Regions from separate parts of the Luteimonas sp. A611 genome, predicted to be linked through region 2. Evidence: riboswitches for the same ligand, from Rfam matches in the RefSeq annotation. Region 2 holds a riboswitch; each other region holds the start of a gene.
The links. Region 2 has a riboswitch for cobalamin ahead of metE (5-methyltetrahydropteroyltriglutamate--homocysteine S-methyltransferase). Riboswitches for the same ligand answer to the same signal wherever they lie in the genome.
Positions count from the first base shown of each region.

Region 1: another riboswitch for cobalamin. It lies ahead of ACW5EG_RS14645 (ribonucleoside-diphosphate reductase subunit alpha); the one in region 2 lies ahead of metE (5-methyltetrahydropteroyltriglutamate--homocysteine S-methyltransferase).
Region 3: another riboswitch for cobalamin. It lies ahead of ACW5EG_RS13410 (TonB-dependent receptor domain-containing protein); the one in region 2 lies ahead of metE (5-methyltetrahydropteroyltriglutamate--homocysteine S-methyltransferase).

Region 1 covers NZ_JBSVRP010000003.1:323,285-329,077, forward strand. The annotation lists gene ACW5EG_RS14635 (prolyl oligopeptidase family serine peptidase) at 1-527, opposite strand, end outside; gene ACW5EG_RS14640 (TonB-dependent receptor) at 699-2,984, opposite strand; cobalamin riboswitch at 3,360-3,586, shown strand; gene ACW5EG_RS14645 (ribonucleoside-diphosphate reductase subunit alpha) at 3,755-5,793, shown strand, end outside.
Region 2 covers NZ_JBSVRP010000001.1:2,165,853-2,171,645, forward strand. The annotation lists gene ACW5EG_RS09690 (AAA family ATPase) at 1-699, shown strand, start outside; gene ACW5EG_RS09695 (nitric oxide reductase activation protein NorD) at 710-2,734, shown strand; cobalamin riboswitch at 2,890-3,126, shown strand; gene metE (5-methyltetrahydropteroyltriglutamate--homocysteine S-methyltransferase) at 3,315-5,603, shown strand; gene ACW5EG_RS09705 (DUF2946 family protein) at 5,761-5,793, shown strand, end outside.
Region 3 covers NZ_JBSVRP010000003.1:26,049-31,841, reverse strand. The annotation lists gene ACW5EG_RS13410 (TonB-dependent receptor domain-containing protein) at 1-1,590, opposite strand, end outside; cobalamin riboswitch at 1,704-1,934, opposite strand; gene ACW5EG_RS13405 (TfoX/Sxy family protein) at 1,984-2,364, opposite strand; gene ACW5EG_RS13400 (GAF domain-containing protein) at 2,361-2,843, opposite strand; gene bioD (dethiobiotin synthase) at 2,970-3,641, shown strand; gene ACW5EG_RS13390 (efflux RND transporter permease subunit) at 3,796-5,793, opposite strand, start outside.

The sequences.
Region 1 (5,793 bases), on a different contig from region 2:
GCGGCGTACTCCGCGCCTTCGGCCTGGCGCTTGAAGTACAGCCAGTCGCCGGCCTGCACCTCCAGCTGCGCGGCGCCCAGCGGTTCGAGCGCGGCCATGCGCGCGGCGAGTGCATCCTGCAGCTTGGCCGTGGGCGCGAGCATGGCCTCGACATAGTCGTTCTCGGCCTGCACCGCGGCCTTGATCGGCGCGTCGAGCGAGGCCGGGTCGCGCAGCACCGCCAGCCAGTCCTTCGGCCGGAACCAGGCGAACTCGTCGATGCGGCTGTGGCCGAAGCGGCCGACCTCGGTCGGGATGCGCGGATGCTGCGGCGGCAGCGGCCAGCGCGCGGCGGCGGCGGCTGCGGCAGCGACCCCGGCGAGCGCGCGATGCGGATGCAGGACCAGTGCGCCGATGCCGGCGAGGCTGGTGGCCAGGAAGTTGCGGCGGCTGCTCAGTTGGGACTCCTTCGGGTGTTGCGGCCCTGCAGTTTGCGTTGTGCCGGGGAGTACTTGGACGGGAAGGCTCCGTTCGCCCTCAGTCGTCATCCCCCGCAAAAGCGGGGGATCCATTTTTGGCGACCTGCAGAATGGATGATCAGCCTTCGGCTGTTGAAAGGCGCTTCCAGCGTTCGCTGGGATGACGGGAAGGTAGCTGGGATCCGAAGCCGGCGATTGCCAAAGGGGATCACCGGCTCTGGATAGGCAGCACCCGCCCAGCTAGTACCGCCAGTGCACCGTCACCCCAAACGTGCGCGGCCGCAGGAAGCCCTGGCCCAGGCCGTAGGCCTCGGGCACGGTGCGGGTCACGCCGCGCTCGTCGGCCAGGTTGGTGCCGAACAGGGTCACGTCGGTGTTGCCGAAGCTCATGCGGAAACGCGCATCGAACTGGTGGTAGTCGCCCTGCTCGTTGGGTGCCACGCCGGGCACCGCCGAGTTGAGGTCGCTGATGCCTTCGGACAGGTAGGTGTGCGAAAGCATCAGGGCCGGCGCGTACGTGCCGTCGAAGCGCCAGGCCAGCTGGTTGGCAATGGACCAATCCGCCGAGCCGGGCAGGCGCGAGCCCTTGGGCGCGGTGCCGTACCAGAGGATGAACACGTCCTCGTCCAGCCGTGCGCGCTGCCAGGTCACGCTGCTGGTCCAGTCGAACGCCGCGGTCGGGCGCCACTGCGCCGACAGCTCCACGCCCCTGCTCGAGGCCTTGCCGCCGTTGCCCGCGTAGTTGACCACCGGTTCGGGCGTCTGCAGGCGCAGCTGGATGTCGCTCCAGTCGATGTGGAACACCGTGGCGTCGAGCAGCAGGCGGCCACCGGCGAGGTCGGTGCGGAAGCCGAGCTCGTGGTTGACCAGCGAGTCGCTGCGCGAGCCTTCCGGGATGTCGTGCTGGGTCACCGAGGAGTTGTTGGGCACGCCGAACCGGAAGCCCTCCGAACGCAGCGCATAGACCATGAAGCGGTCGCTGGGCCGGTAGCGCAGCGAGACCTTGGGCTGGAAGCCGCTCTCCTCGGTGTTGTCGTCGGCGGTCTGCGCCGACGGCAGCGGATATACGTCGACGCCCGAGGTGGTGTCGACCACCCGCACCTGGGTCTTGAAGGCACGTCCGCCCAGTCCCAGCGTCCACTGCGGATTGAGGTGGATCGAGGCTTCGCCGAACAGCGCCTGCTCCTTGCCGGTGACCTTCGAATAGAAGGCGTTGAACACATCGCCGTCGGGCGAGACCACCGCGCCGGTGCCCGGTCCGAAGCGCGGGTTGGTGGAGCCATCGAGCTGCGCGGCGAAGCCCGGCGCGCCCAGCTGCTCGTACAGGTGTTTCTCGGTGTCGAACACCATCGCGCCCAGCAGCCACTCGAAGCGGTCGTTGTCGGCCGAGGCCAGGCGCAGCTCGTAGCTGTTGCCGGTGCTTTCGCCGCCGCTGTTGACGAACAGCGGGCCGGCCGAATCGGTGCCCAGGTCGGCGTTGTAGAAGTCCAGGTAGGGCGTGAGGTCGAAACGCCAGTCCTGCGATTTCTGCTGGCGCGAGGCCAGCGCGGTCAGCGTGCCCCAGCCCAGGTCCTGGTCCCAGCGCAGGCTGTGCAATTCGATGTCGGTCTCGGTGAACTCGGGCGTGGAGGTGTAGCGCACCAGGTCACCGAGTTCCGGGATGCGGTAGGCGTTGTCGTCCGAATCGATGGTCTGCAGCAGGCTCAGCCAGGTCAGCGTGGTGGCCTCGCTCGGGGTCAGCACCATCGACAGGCGGCCGCCGGAGACGGACAGGTCGTTGGCGCCGTCCTCGCCGGTGCCGAGGTTGTCGATGTAGCCCGGCGCGCTGCGCTGCTGCGCCACGGCGCGGATCGCGAACACGTCCTGCTTCACCGGCACGTTGACCATGCCCTTGAGCGTGTAGCCGATATCGGCGTTGCGCGTCGACGACAGTCCGGCCTCGACCGCAGCATCGAAGCCGGAGGCATCGGCGGTGTTGGCGATGTAGTTGATCGCCCCGCCCATCGAGGCCGAGCCGAACAGCGAGCCCTGCGGGCCGCGCAGCACTTCCACCCGGTTGAGGTCGAAGGCGTCGATGTCGGGGATCGCGATGGTCCAGCCCGGCTCGATCAGCGGCACGTCGTTGAGGAAATAGCCGGTGGTCGGCTGGCCCTGCGGATTGCCGGCGCTGGTGGAGATGCCGCGCACCACCACGTGCGAGACGCCCGGCTGGTAGCTGTTGAAGACCACGCCCGGCGTCTTCTGCACGTAGTCGGCCAGCGACTGCGCGCCCAGGTCCTGCAGCTGCTGCTGGGTGACCGCCGACACCGACGCCGGCACTTCGCGCACCGACTGCTCGCGCTTGGCGGCGGTGACGATCACGCGGTCGAGTTCGATGGCGCCCTCTGCAGCCGCGGTGTCCTGCTGCTGCGTGTCCTGCGGTGCGGCAGCGGCCAGGCCGGCGCTGCTCGCCAGCGCGATGGCGACGGCCAGGCGCAGGCGCCGGCAGCCGTGCGCGACAACGTCGTATCCGAAACGGTTCTGCATGTCTGTCTCCCCATGTGTTCCGGCCAGCCCGGCCCTGCAGGTCGCAGGGGAGGCGCCGACACTTCGAATATGCGCGCGGCAATGGGAACCAGTTGCGTCGCGGGGGCCGGATGCCGTCGCATTCAGGCCAAGCGGGGTGAATGCAGGCACGGCGCGCACACAGACGCGCATCTGTCGGGAGTCGCCAGGCTTCGCGACGTTTCGGATTCGGTGCGCGAAGGGCGCGGCTGGCCGACGTGGAGGCCGACTGCGCATCTCACGCATTCGGTGGAGGGCGCACGGGTGGCCGTGTCGGGGCAGGCGTGGACGTTCGCGCGCGGCGGTCGTCGGTTCCACAGACCACAACATTTTCGGTTGACCGCAAAACCCGACCACACTATCTTGTGCCCTGTCGGTTCTCCGCACCTGGTGCGGGGATGAAAAGGGAAGCCGGTGACGCCAGCCCGCAAGGCTCGGCCAGTCCGGCACTGCCCCGCAGCGGTAATCGGGAACGAACCCGCCACCAGCACTGGAGCCTGCGCTCCGGGAAGCGGCGGGGGAGGTGGACGCCACGGCGTCCGGGCCCGTGAGTCCGAAGACCTGCCGACAGCCGCGCGCATGCACGCCGCGCGGTGCCGGCCGCGGAATCTCCGGGGGGAGATGGCTGGTGGAGCAGTTCGGGCCGCGCCATGCGCAGTCCCGGATTCTGCGACGCCGCCTGTCCACCCTGCCTCCAACGCCACGCTCGCCTGCGAGGGACAGGCCGGCCGTGCGCCACGCATGGAGGACGCATGAGCCAACACCACGACACCCGCGGCGACATCGCGGTCGCAACGCGCGCCGGCGCCACCGGCTCCGACGCGCCCTCGCCGGGCCGTGACCACGACATTGCGGACGCGCGCGACGACATCGTGCCCGCGCCCGGCGCCGATCCGGGCCGCGCCGACACCGCGGCCGTCGCCGTCGCGGCATCCACCTGGATCACCAAGGAAGCCGGCAACCGCCGCATCCCCTTCGACCGCGCCCGCCTGGAGCGCGCCATCGACCGCGTCCACGCCGAGTTCCCGCAGCTGGACATCGCCGACTACAAGCGCAGCGTGCTGGGCTTCGTCGAGCGCAAGGACGCGGTGAACGCCGACGATCTGGTCGACCACCTGATCCGCGAGGCCGAGGCACGCGTCGACGTGGCCGCACCGGAATGGGAGATGTTCGCCGCACGCCTGTACCTGCATCGCCTGTACAAGCGCGCCGGCCGCAACCGCTTCTACGACGTCGAACAGAAGTACGGCTCCTATGTCGGCCTGCAGGAATCGCTGGCCGACCGCAACATCTATTCCAACGACATCCTGCGCGCCTACTCCAAGGAAGAGTTGATCGAGGCCGGCAAGATGATCGATCCCGGGCGCGACAGGCTACTGGCCTACAACGGCCTGTACCTGCTGGCCACGCGCTACCTGGCCACCGATCACGCGCGCAACGTGTACGAACTGCCGCAGGAGCGCTGGCTGACCATCGCGCTGTACCTGATGCAGGACGAGCGGCCGCGCGGGCGGCGCATGCAGCTGGTGGGCGAGGCCTACTGGGCGCTGTCGAACCTGTACATGACCGTGGCCACGCCGACGCTGCAGAACGCGGGCAAGGTGGGCGGGCAGCTGTCGAGCTGCTTCATCGACACGGTGGACGATTCGCTGCAGGGCATCTTCGATTCCAATACCGACATCGCGCGCGTGTCCAAGGGCGGTGGTGGCGTCGGCGCCTACATGGGCTTCGTGCGCTCGTCGGGATCGGCGATCCGCGGCGTGCCCAATTCGTCCGGCGGCGTGGTGCCGTGGATCAAGCAGCTCAACAACACCGCCGTATCGGTGGACCAGCTGGGCCAGCGCAAGGGCGCGGTCGCGGTGTACCTCGACATCTGGCACCGCGATATCGAGGCCTTCCTCGACCTGCGCCTCAACAACGGCGACCAGCGCCTGCGCGCGCACGACGTGTTCACCTCGGTCTGCATCCCCGACCTGTTCATGGAGGCGGTGGAACGCCGCGGCGACTGGTACCTGTTCGACCCGCACGAGGTGAAGCGGCTCAGGGGCTGGTACCTGCAGGACTTCTACGACGAATCGAGGGGCGAGGGCAGCTTCCGGCAGAAGTACGAGGAGGTGGTCAACGACGAGCGCATCGGCCGCAGGACGGTCAAGGCGATCGACCTGTTCAAGCGGATCATGGTGTCGCAGCTGGAGACCGGCAACCCGTTCATGTTCTACCGCGACGAGGTCAACCGGAAGAACCCGAACAAGCATGCGGGCATGGTGTACTCGTCCAACCTGTGCACCGAGATCCTGCAGAACATGAGCGCGACCCGGCTCATGCAGGAGATCATTTCCGGCAACCAGATCGTGACCACGCGTCAGGCCGGCGACTTCGTGGTCTGCAACCTGTCCTCGATCAACCTCGGGCGCGCCGTGCTGCCGGCCGAAGACCAGGGCGACCTGATCACCGACGTGCTCGAACGCCTGGTCCCGATCCAGGTGCGCATGCTCGACAACGTGATCGACCTCAACGCGTTGCCGGTGCCGCAGGCCACGATCACCAACCGCAAGTACCGCGCGATCGGCCTGGGCACCTTCGGCTGGCACCACCTGCTGGCGCGCAAGGGCATCCACTGGAACGAACCCGCGGCCGAGGACTTCAGCGACACGCTCTACGAGCGGATCAACTACCTGACCATCCAGGCCAGCATGGCGCTGGCGAAGGAGAAGGGCACCTACCCGGTGTTCACCGGCAGCGACTGGCACACCGGCGCCTACTTCCGCGACCGCGGCTACCACAGTCCGCA
Region 2 (5,793 bases):
ATGCTCAAGGGGCCGACCGGCTGCGGCAAGACGCGTTTTGTCGAGCACATGGCGTGGCGACTGGGTCGTCCGCTGATCACGGTGGCCTGCCACGACGACCTCACCGCGAGCGATCTGATTGGCCGATTCCTGATCCGCCACGACGACACCGTGTGGCAGGACGGCCCGCTGACCCGCGCCGTGCGCGAGGGCGCGATCTGCTACCTCGATGAAGTGGTGGAAGCGCGCCAGGACACCATCGTGGTGCTGCATCCGCTCACCGACTACCGCCGCATGCTGCCGATCGACCGCACCGGCGAGACGCTCGAAGCGGCGCCCGGATTCCAGCTGGTGATCTCGTACAACCCCGGCTACCAGCGCATGCTCAAGGACCTCAAGCCGAGCACGCGCCAGCGTTTCGTGGCGATCGAGCTGGGCTTTCCCGAACCGCCGGCCGAAGCGGCGATTGTCGTTACCGAGAGCGGCGTGGACCGCGGCACTGCGGTCGCGCTGGTCGAGCTGGCGGTGCGCGTGCGCTCGCTGCGCGATCGCGGGCTGGCCGAGGTGCCAAGCACGCGGCTGCTGATCGCCGCCGGTCGCCTGGTCGCCAGCGGCATCGGCGTGCGCGAGGCCTGCAACGCGGCGGTGATCTCGCCGCTGAGCGACGATCCAACCCTGCTCGGCGCGATGCGCGAACTCGTCGACGCGATGTTCCCCTAGGCCGGCCGACATGGCCGAAGCCGAAGACGTCGTCGTCGATGCAGCGCGACATGCGACGGTATTCATCCGCGACACCTGGCGCCGGCATTACGCGCGCGAGCCCGACGCACCCATAGCGCTGGCATCGCTGGCGCGGCGCCTGGACCTGCTGCTGTCGGCCGCCTGCGGCACCAGCCTTCCGATGCGGGTCGCCCTGCCCCCGGCGCGGCCGACCCTGCTGCACCGGCTGTTCCACGCGCCTGCGTATCCACGCCACCGGCAGGCACTGCCGGCCACCAGCGGCGACACCATCTGGCTGCCCACGCACCTGGATACCTGCGACGCGGTGGAAGCGTCCGAGCTGTATCGCGCGATGGCCATGCAGCAGGCGCGCCGGGCCATGCGCGGCAACGCACAGGCGATCGTCCAGCAGCGTGATGCGCTGCTGCGCGACACCGCGCTGGTGCTGGAGGCGCAGGCCGCCGAGGACGACATCGCACGGTCGTTCCCCGGACTGGTGCCGGCGCTGCGACGACTGCGCCGGCTGGCGCTTGCGGCTCGGCCACCCCTGGCCGACTTCGCGCCGGCACGACAGCCGCTGGAGCGGCTGGTGCGCGACATCCTGGAGCGCGATCTGGCGTCGTCTCCCACGCCAGCGGCTCATGCGGTCGGGGATTCCCTGGCACAGGCGGAACGGCTGCTGCGGGAGTGGTCCATCAGCGCCGCCGAATCGCGTCGGCTCGGGCCGATGCCGCTGTACCGTGACTGGTGGACCGGTGAACTGCGCACGACCGGCGGCGCCACCGCCCACCTCGTCGACGGCGCGCCGTCCGCGGTCGACGACGACCGGCCGGTGCGCAGCGCGCGGATGGAGCGCCGGCCCGAAGGGCGCGATGCGGTCGAGGACGAGGACAAGCCAGGCGAGCCCGGCGTGTGGATGATCCAGCAGGACGCCCCGCACGAGGTCGCCGAGGATCCCTTCGGCCTGCAGCGACCGGTCGATCGCGACGACGAGACCAGCGCCGACGAATACGGCGACATGCTCTCGGAGCTGGCATCGACGCGCATGATCGCCGCGCCCGACCCGCCGCGCGAAGTGCTGCTGTCGGACGACCCGCCGGCCAGTCGCGCAATACTCGAGTTCAAGGGCGACGGCGAAGGCGACGCGCGCTTCCGCTATCCCGAATGGAATCATGCGGACGCGTCCTACATCGAACACGGCACCACGGTGCGCCTGATCGCGCCGGTGCACGGCGATCCCGCGTGGATCGACGCCACGCTCGCCCGCCACCGCTCACACCTGGACGGCATTCGCCGCCAGTTCGAGGCGTTGCGGCCCGAACGCGTGCGCCTGCGCCGGCAGAGCGACGGCGAGGACATCGACATCGACGCCTGCGTGGAAGGCCGCGCCGACCTGCGCGCGGGCGGCTTCCTGCGCGAAGGGTTGTACGAGGCACGGCGGCCGGGCCGGCGCAGCATCGCGGTCTGCCTGCTGGTCGATGCCAGCGGCTCCACCGACGGTTTCATCGGCGATCGCCGGCGCGTCATCGACGTCGAACGCGAGGCGCTGCTGCTGGTGTGCATGGCCCTGCAGGGCCTGGGCGAACCGTTCTGCGTGATGTCGTTTTCAGGCGAAGGCCCGCACGGCGTGATCATGCGCATGCTCAAGGACTTCGACGAGCCGTACGGGCAGGAAGTGGCGCTGCGCATCGCCGGTCTTGAACCGGAAAACTACACCCGCGCCGGCGCCGCCATCCGCCATGCGACGGCGTTGCTGATGCGCCAACCCGCCGAGCATCGCCTGCTGCTGATGCTGTCGGACGGCAAGCCCAACGACGCCGACCGCTACGACGGCCTGTTCGGCGTCGAGGACATGCGCCAGTCGGTCACCGAAGCGCGGCTGCAGGGCGTCTTCCCGTTCTGCCTGACGGTGGACCTGCAGGCCCCGGGCTACCTGCCCAAGGTATTCGGACCGGGCCACTACGCCCTGTTGTCGACGCCCGAGCGCCTGCCGCTGGTGCTGCTGGACTGGACCAAGCGCCTGCTGGCGCGATGACGGCAGTCGCGCACGCGTTCCATGCCTGGCCGATCAGGTTGCTGCGCCAACGCCCCCGGCGGCCTCCGGTCCCGGCTGCCGTTCCGCAGCTTCCGGCGGCGGTCGCTCCAGGCAGGCGGCCCCACTGATGATTGACCGGGCACGTGCAGCGGGGTAACGTTGCGCCCGCCGAAGGTATATATCTCTCTATTGCGATAGAGAGATATATTTAATTGGGAAGTCCGGTGCGGGCCTTCGGGGCCCCATTCCGGCGCTGCCCCGCAGCGGTGTGTGGAAACGACCCTCGCCACAAGCACTGGTCCTGGCGGACCGGGAAGCGGCGGGCAGTAGGTGGACGGCTTCGGCCGGCCGGGTCCACGAGCCCGAAGACCTGCCTCGGCCAGGGAGCGATCCCTGTCTGACCTGGCGCCCGAAGGGTGCGCGGGAAGCCCATGCCCGACCTGGCATGGAAGTCCGCGCATGTCCGACGGCACCGGTTCGCCCGAGGGGGCGAAGGTCGCTGGCGTGGGCGCCTGCCGTGTCGTGGGGAGCCTGCGCGGTTCCTTCGTTCTTCGTTCACTCCGAATCGAGGACAAGCACGATGACCACCGTGACAAACCTGGGATTTCCCCGCATCGGCGCCAGGCGCGAGCTCAAGCGCGCGGTCGAGGCATTCTGGCGGGGCGATACGTCCGCCGCGGAATTGCAGGACCAGGCGCAGGCGCTGCGCCTTCGCCACTGGCAGCTGCAGCATGCCGCAGGCGCGGACACCGTGCCCTGCAACGATTTTTCGCTCTACGACCACGTGCTGGACACCGCGTTCCTGTTCGACGCGATTCCCGCCCGCTACCGCGCGCTGGCCGACGCCGACCCGCTCCAGGCCTACTTCGCGATGGCGCGGGGCCTGCAGACGGAGGACTTGGACCTGCCGGCGCTGGAAATGACCAAGTGGTTCGACACCAACTACCACTACCTGGTGCCCGAACTCGAGGCCGGGCAGACCTTCCGCCTGCGTGGCGACAAGCCCATTGCAGAGTTCCTGGAAGCGAAGGCGGCCGGAGCGAAGGCGCGCCCTGTCCTGCTCGGCCCGGCGAGCTTCCTGCTGCTGTCCAAATCTGTCGATGGCGGCGACCGGCTGGAGCTGCTGCCCGACCTGGTTGCCGCATATGCCGACCTGCTCGGAAAGCTGCGCGAGGCCGGCGCCGAATGGGTGCAGATCGACGAGCCCTGCCTGGCGCTCGACCAGGACGCATCGGAGCAGGCCGCCTATCGCCACACTTATGCCACGCTGGCACGGGTGTCGCGGCCGCGGCTGCTGCTGGCGACGTGCTTCGGCGCGCTGGGCGACAACCTGGTGACGGCGTGCTCGCTGTCCGTCGAGGGCCTGCACGTCGACCTGGTCCGCGCACCGGAGCAGCTTGACGCGGTACTGGACGCTTGGCCAGCCGACCGCGTGCTGTCGCTGGGCCTCGTGGACGGGCGCAACGTCTGGCGCACGGACCTGGACCAGGCACTGGCGCTGGCGCGGCGCGCCCACGACCGGCGCGGCGGCGAACGACTGCAGGTCGCCCCGTCCTGCTCGCTGCTGCACAGCCCGCTCGACGTGACGCTGGAACGTTCGCTGCCTGCCGACCTCCACAGGTGGCTTGCATTCGCGCGGCAGAAGCTCGAGGAGCTGCGCGTGCTGGCCGATGCGCTGAACGGGCTGGTGTCGGCCGACTCGTCGCTGGCGCTGGCGCGCGAGCGGATCGAAGCCAGACGGCGATCGCCCCGGGTCCACAGGCCGGAGGTTGCCGATCGTGTCGCAGCGATGGGCGCGGCCGTGGACAGGCGCAGCTCACCCTACGTCCAGCGCAGGGTCGCACAGCGACAGCGCTTCGGCCTGCCCCTGTTCCCCACCACCACAATCGGCTCGTTCCCGCAGACCAAGCAGGTGCGCGATGCACGGGCCGGGCTGCGATCGGGGCGCTTGAGCGAATCGGACTACGACGCCTTCATAGCGCTTGAAACCGAGCGCTGCGTGCGGGTGCAGGAGGAGATCGGCCTGGACGTGCTGGTGCACGGCGGGTTCGAACGCAACGACATGGTCGAATACTTCGGCGAGCAGCTCGACGGCTTTGCATTCACCGGCAGCGGCTGGGTGCAGAGCTACGGCTCGCGCTGCGTGAAGCCGCCGATCATCTTCGGCGATGTCAGCCGGCCGGCGCCGATGACGGTGCGCTGGTCGCGCCATGCGCAGTCGCTGACCGACAGGCCGATGAAGGGCATGCTGACCGGACCGGTGACGGTGCTGCAGTGGTCGTTCGTGCGCGACGACCAGCCGCGTGCGCAGACCTGCCAGCAGATCGCGCTGGCCCTGCGCGACGAGGTGCTGGACCTGGAGGCTGCCGGGATCGGCATCATCCAGGTCGACGAACCTGCCCTGCGCGAAGGCCTCCCGCTGCGTCGCGCGGAGTGGCAGGAATACCTCGACTGGGCAGTGCGGTGCTTCCGCATCACCGCATCGGGCGTGGAGGACGAGACCCAGATCCACACGCACATGTGCTACTCGGAGTTCAACGACATCATCGAGGCGGTGGCGGCGATGGACGCGGACGTGATCTCCATCGAAACATCGCGCTCGCGCATGGAGCTTCTGGACGCGTTCGTGAAGTTCCGCTACCCCAACGAGATCGGGCCTGGTGTCTACGACATCCACTCGCCGCGCGTGCCCGACCATGCCGAGATGGGCAGGTTGCTGGCCAAGGCGAAGGCAGTGCTCGCGCCCGAGCAGATCTGGGTCAACCCCGACTGTGGCCTGAAAACGCGTGGCTGGCGGGAAGCCCGCGCCGCGCTTGAAGCCATGGTGGAGGCGGCGCGGAGACTGCGCGCGGAGGTCGTAGCCGCGTGAGCGGACGGCGCGCCGCCAACGACCCGGCGGCGGCGCGCCGCTGCTTTCCCGGCCTGCGACGTGCCGGGGCACGTGCCTATACTGGCGCCCGCATGAACCGGTCGACGCCCTTCTCCAGGCACATGGCGCTGCTCGCCCTCGTGGCCATGCTGCTGCCGTGGCCGCGCCGGCCGTCAGCCGCGTGCTGGCC
Region 3 (5,793 bases), on a different contig from region 2:
GGTGCGCGCGCGCCGCGCAAGCAGCCGGTCGTGGTTGGCGCTGCCGCTGCGGTCGCGCGGATCGGTGTGGCTGAGCTGGGCCGACAGGTCGAAGCCTGCCCACGCGGTGTCGACGGTGAATTCGGCGCCGCGGATGCGCGCCTGGTCGATGTTGCTGCCCACGCCGAGGAAGTCCGGCGGCGGGTACACGAACACGATCAGGTCGTCGATGCGGCTCTCGTACACGTCCAGCGACCAGCGGTGGCCGGCCGCGGTGCGCGACAGGCCGAGGTTGAGGCTGCGCGAGGTTTCCGGCTGCAGCCAAGGGCTTTCGGAGCCGGGGTAGTAGAGGTCGTTGAAGGTCGGCGCCTTGAAGCCAGTGGCCGCATTGGCAGACAACCGCAGGCCGTTGCCCAGCGCCGTGCCCCAGCCGAGGCTGCCGGTGAGATGGTTGCCGAACTGCGCGTTGTCGTCGTTGCGTACGCTGGCCTGCAGCCGCTGCCTGCCGACGCGACCGTCGTAGGCGAGGAACACGCCGGTGTTGTCACGGGCATCGACGGTATAGGGGACCAGGCTGTCGACCTGGTCGTCCAGATGGTCGACGCCCGCGGTCAGCAGATGGCCGGGGCGGAGCTGCAGGTCGCCCTGGAGCGAAGCGCTGTCGCGGCGGGTGACGAAGGCGCTGCGGAGCTCCTCGGCCTGGTAGTCGTCGGAGCGATCCTGGCTGCGTCCCAGGGCCGCAGTGAGTTCCAGTCGCCCGCCCTGCGGCGCATGCCGCAGCTGCAGCGCACTGACCTGCTGGCGCACCTCGGAGCGGTTGGTCCAGGAGCCGTCGAACTCGGTGTCGCCATCGGCCTGCAGGAAGCTGCCCTCCAGCTCGAACGCCTCGCCCATCTGCACTCCACCGCGCAGGCCCAGCGAGACGTTGCGATAGCCGTCGTCGTCGGGTTCGTCGGCGAAGCAGCCCTGGAACAGCGCGCCCGAGCCGCGGCAGGCGTTGAAGCCGTCGGTGGAATCGTAGGCGCCGTGCACGCCGAGCCAGCCGCGCGCGCCGCGCAGGTCGAAGCCGCCGCCCAGCTCGCGGCTGCCGTGGCTGCCCATTCCGAGGGTGAGGCTTGGCGCCAAACCCTGCGTTTGCGCGCGCCGGGTGAAGATCTGGATCACGCCGCCGATCGCCTCGGAGCCGTACAGGCTCGAGCGCGGGCCGCGAATGATCTCGATGCGCTCGATCTGCGCCAGCGGCAGGTCCTGGATCGCGGGCATGCCGGCGGTGGCCGAGTTCATCTTGATGCCGTCGACCAGCACCAGCACGTGGTCGGACTCGGCGCCGCGCAGGTACAGGCTGCTGAGCTTGCCGCGGCCGCCGGTGTTGCCGACGTCGATGCCGGCGCGCCCGCGCAACAGGCCGATCAGGTCGCGCGCCTGGCTGCGCTCGATCTGCGCGCGGTCGATCACCTGGGCGGGCACCAGGCTTTCGGCCAGGGCCACCTCGGTGCGGGTGCCGGTGACCACCACTTCGTCGAGGTCGGTGGCCGACTGGGCCAGTGCCACGATGGGCAGGGCCGCGGCCACCGCCGCGGAGATCAGGGAAAGGGAACAACGGTTCAACATCGCATCGGCTCCATCGCGCGCCCCGCGCGCCTTGCATGGCATGGAGTTGCGCGCGGAGAGATGGCGGACGGGCACACGACGGCGCACGGCACGCCGCGACGCCCTCCGCATCGCAACCAGTGGACTCCAGGGCCGGTCTCCGGACTCGCGGGTTGGGGCAGGTGTGCCCCGGTCGCCGCGCCTTCCCATGCGTGTGCACAGTGGCGGATGCGGCGGCCGTACTCGCTTACCGTTGCGGGGGCAGTGCCGGGATGACCGCGTCGCGTTGCGACGACGGCGTCACCGGCTTCCCGTTTCAGCCCTTGGACGAAGATCCGCGGGCCACCCTGGAGCTGGCGGCATTGTACGGGAAGGGTGCGTGCGGCGGCGCGTGCTGCGACGCGCGCAGGTGGCTCAGTCGCGGTCGCCGCCGCGGTCGGGCTCGTCGAGGAAGCCGAACGAGGCGGACGGGGTTTCTTCCTGATGGTGGGTGGTGGTCACCGGCGCGGCGGCAGGACGCCCGCGCGGCAGCGGCAGCTCGGCCGTTGCGGCCTCGACTGCGGCCACCAGCTCCACGCGGCGTTGCTCCGGCACTTCCTGCCAGTGGCAATCGCGCAGCGCGCCTTCGAGTGCATAGAGCAGGTTGAGGCTGGGCTTGAAGCCGGCGCGGCGCACGCGCATGAAGGCGTCCACCGGACCGGCGCCGACCAGGTCCTGCTCGGTACGCAGCCCCACCTGGCGCAGCCAGGCGGCGGATTTCGGACCGATGTTGCGCATCTTCAGCGGTGCATTCATGACAGGGATTCGACCCAGATGCGGGCGATGGCTTCCAGCCCTTCCTGATCTTCAACGTCGAAACGGGCCGGCTCCGGACTGTCGATGTCGAACACGCCAACCAGCGTGTCTCCGTGCAGCAGCGGCACCACCAGCTCCGATCGCGACGCGGAGTCGCAGGCGATGTGGCCGGGGAAGGCGTGCACGTCGTCGATCCGCTGGGTCTGGCGGCTGCTTGCGGCCGCGCCGCACACGCCCTTGTCGAGCGGGATGCGCACGCAGGCGGGCAAGCCCTGGAACGGGCCGACCACCAGCTCGGTGCCGTCATGGAAATAGAAGCCGACCCAGTTCAGCCCGGGCAGCGCGTGGTAGACCAGCGCGGACAGGTTGGCGGCGTTGGCGATGCGGTCGTGTTCGCCATGCAGCAGCGCGCGTGCCTGTTGTGCGAGCTGGGCGTACTGCTGCGGCTTGTCGCCGCTTAGACTTGCTGCAGTGAACATGCGGGCAGTGTAGCAGCGCGTGCACGACCCCTCCGGAGGACGGATGAAACACGGTCCAGAACGCGCCGCGGCCTGCCTGTGCATACGCGCGCTGCGGACGTCGAAACGGAAGGACGGGGGCGCGCGGTGAGCCAGGCCTGGTTCGTCACCGGCACCGACACCGGCGTGGGCAAGACCTTCGCGTCGGTGGCGCTGCTGCATGCGTTGCGCGCGCGCGGGCTGCGTGCGGTCGGGATGAAGCCGGTGGCCAGCGGCTGCGAACATGGCGCCGATGGCTGGCAGAACGAAGATGCGCTCGCGCTGCGGGCCGCGAGTGATCCAGTGCCGGACTACGCCGACGTGAATCCGTTCGCACTGCCGGTTGCCACCGCGCCGCAGCTTGCCGCGCGCGATGCGGGCATCGTGGTGACGCTGCCGCCGCTGCTGGATGCGTTCGCGCGCTTGTCGGCCAGCGCCGATGCAGTGGTGGTCGAGGGTGCCGGCGGCTGGCTGGCGCCGATGGGCGATGGCCTGGAGCAATCGGCGATGGCGCGCGCGGTGGGCGGGCAGGTGATGCTGGTGGTGGGGCTGCGGCTGGGCTGCCTCAGCCATGCACGTCTGACTGCGAAGGCGATCGAAGCAGACGGTTGCCGGCTGGCGGGGTGGATCGGCAACCGCGTCGATCCGGCATTCGATCGCGTCGACGATTACCTGGCGCTGTTGCGCGAGGCGCTGCCCGCGCCGTGCATGGGCGTGCTGCGGCATGCGGTGGGTGGCGATGGTGCTGTTGCGGCGAAGGAGCTGGTGCTGCCGGAGTGAGCGGCTGCGGCCTGCCCCCCACCCCAACCCTCCCCCGCACGCGGGGGAGGGAGCAGGGCAGTCGGCAGGTCGGTTCAGGCGCGAAGGCCTGTTTTAACTCCCTCCCCCGCCCGCGGGGGAGGGCTGGGGTGGGGGCAACCGGCGAGCGCGTCCCTCAACCGTGCTGCGGCTGCGGCGCCTCCGGTGCGTCATCCGCTTCGGCCGCGTTCTCACGGCCCCGGTCGCGCGCATGGTCGCGCGCCAGGTACAGGTAGTACGCCGGCAGCACGAACAGGGTGAACATCGTGCCGATGGTCATGCCCGAGGCGATCACGGTGCCCATCGAGAAGCGCGAAGCCGCGCCCGGCCCCTTGGCGATCAGCAGCGGAATCATCGCGAACACCAGTGCGGCGGTGGTCATCAGCACCGGGCGCAGGCGGATCGCGGTGGCCTGCTCGATCGCCTCGCGCTTGGACAGGCCCTGCTCCTGCAGCTTGTTGGCGAACTCCACGATCAGGATGCCGTGCTTGGAGATCACGCCCACCAGGGTCACCAGGCCGACCTGGGTGTAGATGTTGATGCTCATCCCCGGGAACGCCTCGATCCCGGCGAAACCAAGGACGCCGCTGGCGATCGCCAGCACGTTGAGCGTCAGCAGCGCGCCGCAGATCGCCATCGGCACGGTCAGCAGCATGATCGTGGCATCGCGGAAGCTCTCGAACTGCGCCGACAGCACCAGGAAGATGACGATCAGCGCCAGTCCGAGGGTCATCAGCATCGCCGAGCCCTCCTGCTTGAACTGTCGCGACTCGCCGGCGTAGTCGACGGTGTAGCCCTGCGGCAGCACGTCGCGCGCGGCTTCGTCCAGGATCGCCAGCGCTTCGCCCTTGCTCACGCCGGGGCGCGGGGCGAAGGTGATCGACACCGCATTGAGCTGCTGGAAGCGCTTTAGCGACTGCGGCTGCGCGCTTTCCTGCAGCGTGACCAGGGTCGACAGCGGGATCAGGTCGCCGTTGCGGGTGCGGGTGTAGTAGTTCTGCAGGTCGGAGGCGTTGAGGCGGTCGCTGCGCTGCACCTGCGGGATCACCAGGTAGGAGCGGTTCTGCATCGCGAAGCGGTTGGTGTAGCCGCCCGAGAGCATCGCCGCCATGTCGGCCGCGAGCGTGCGCATGTCGATGCCCAGCGAGGCCGCCTTGTCGCGGTCGATGTGCACCTCGATGCGTGGCTTGTCGATCTTCAGGTCCTTGTCGAGGAAGATGAAGCGCTTGCTCTCCATCGCCCGCGCCAGGATCGCGTCGGCCAGTTCGGCGAGCTGGGCCAGCTCGCCCACGCCGCCGATGATGAACTCGCCGCCGCCGTCGCCGCCGGCGCTGGGCAGCGAGGGTGGCACCAGGGCGAAGGTGTTGAGGCCGGTGACGTCGCTGAACTTCGGCTGCAGATCCTGCTCGAGCACCTGCTTGGTCGAGCGGCTGCGTTCGCTCCAGGGCTTGAGCACGAAGCCGGCCATCGCCATCGGGCTGGCGCCGCCGCCGCTGCCGCCGAAGCCGCCGTTGAACAGGAAGTAGTCCTGCACCTCCGGTATGCCCTGCGCGATCGCGGACATCTCTTCGGTGTAGCTCTCCACGTAGTCGAGCGTCGCGGTCGGGTCGGCCTGCGAGATCGCGAACACGAAGCCCTCGTCCTCCAGCGGCGCGGGCTCCTTGGGCGCGGTCATGTACAGGAACACGCACGACACCAGCACGATCCCGCCGAACAGGGCGATGATCGCCTTGGTCTCCAGCGCGCCGTGCAGGCGTCGCTGGTAGCCGCGCTGGATCTTGTCGAAGCGCGCGTCCAGCCACGCCTCCAGCCGGCCCTTGCTGCCCTCGCCGTGCGGCTTGAGGATCCTCGAACTCATCATCGGCGTGAGCGTCAGCGCGATCACGCCCGACAGCAGCACGCTTCCGGCCAGGGTGAAGGCGAACTCGGTGAACAGGATGCCGGTCAGGCCGCCCTGGAAGCCGATCGGCAGGTACACCGCGATCAGCGTGGTGGTCATTGCCACCACCGGCCAGGCCAGCTCGCGCGCGCCCTTGATCGCCGCGTCAAAGGGCGACAGGCCGTCCTCGATGTGGCGGTGGATGTTCTCCAGCACGATGATCGCGTCGTCTACCACTATCCCGATCGCAAGCAC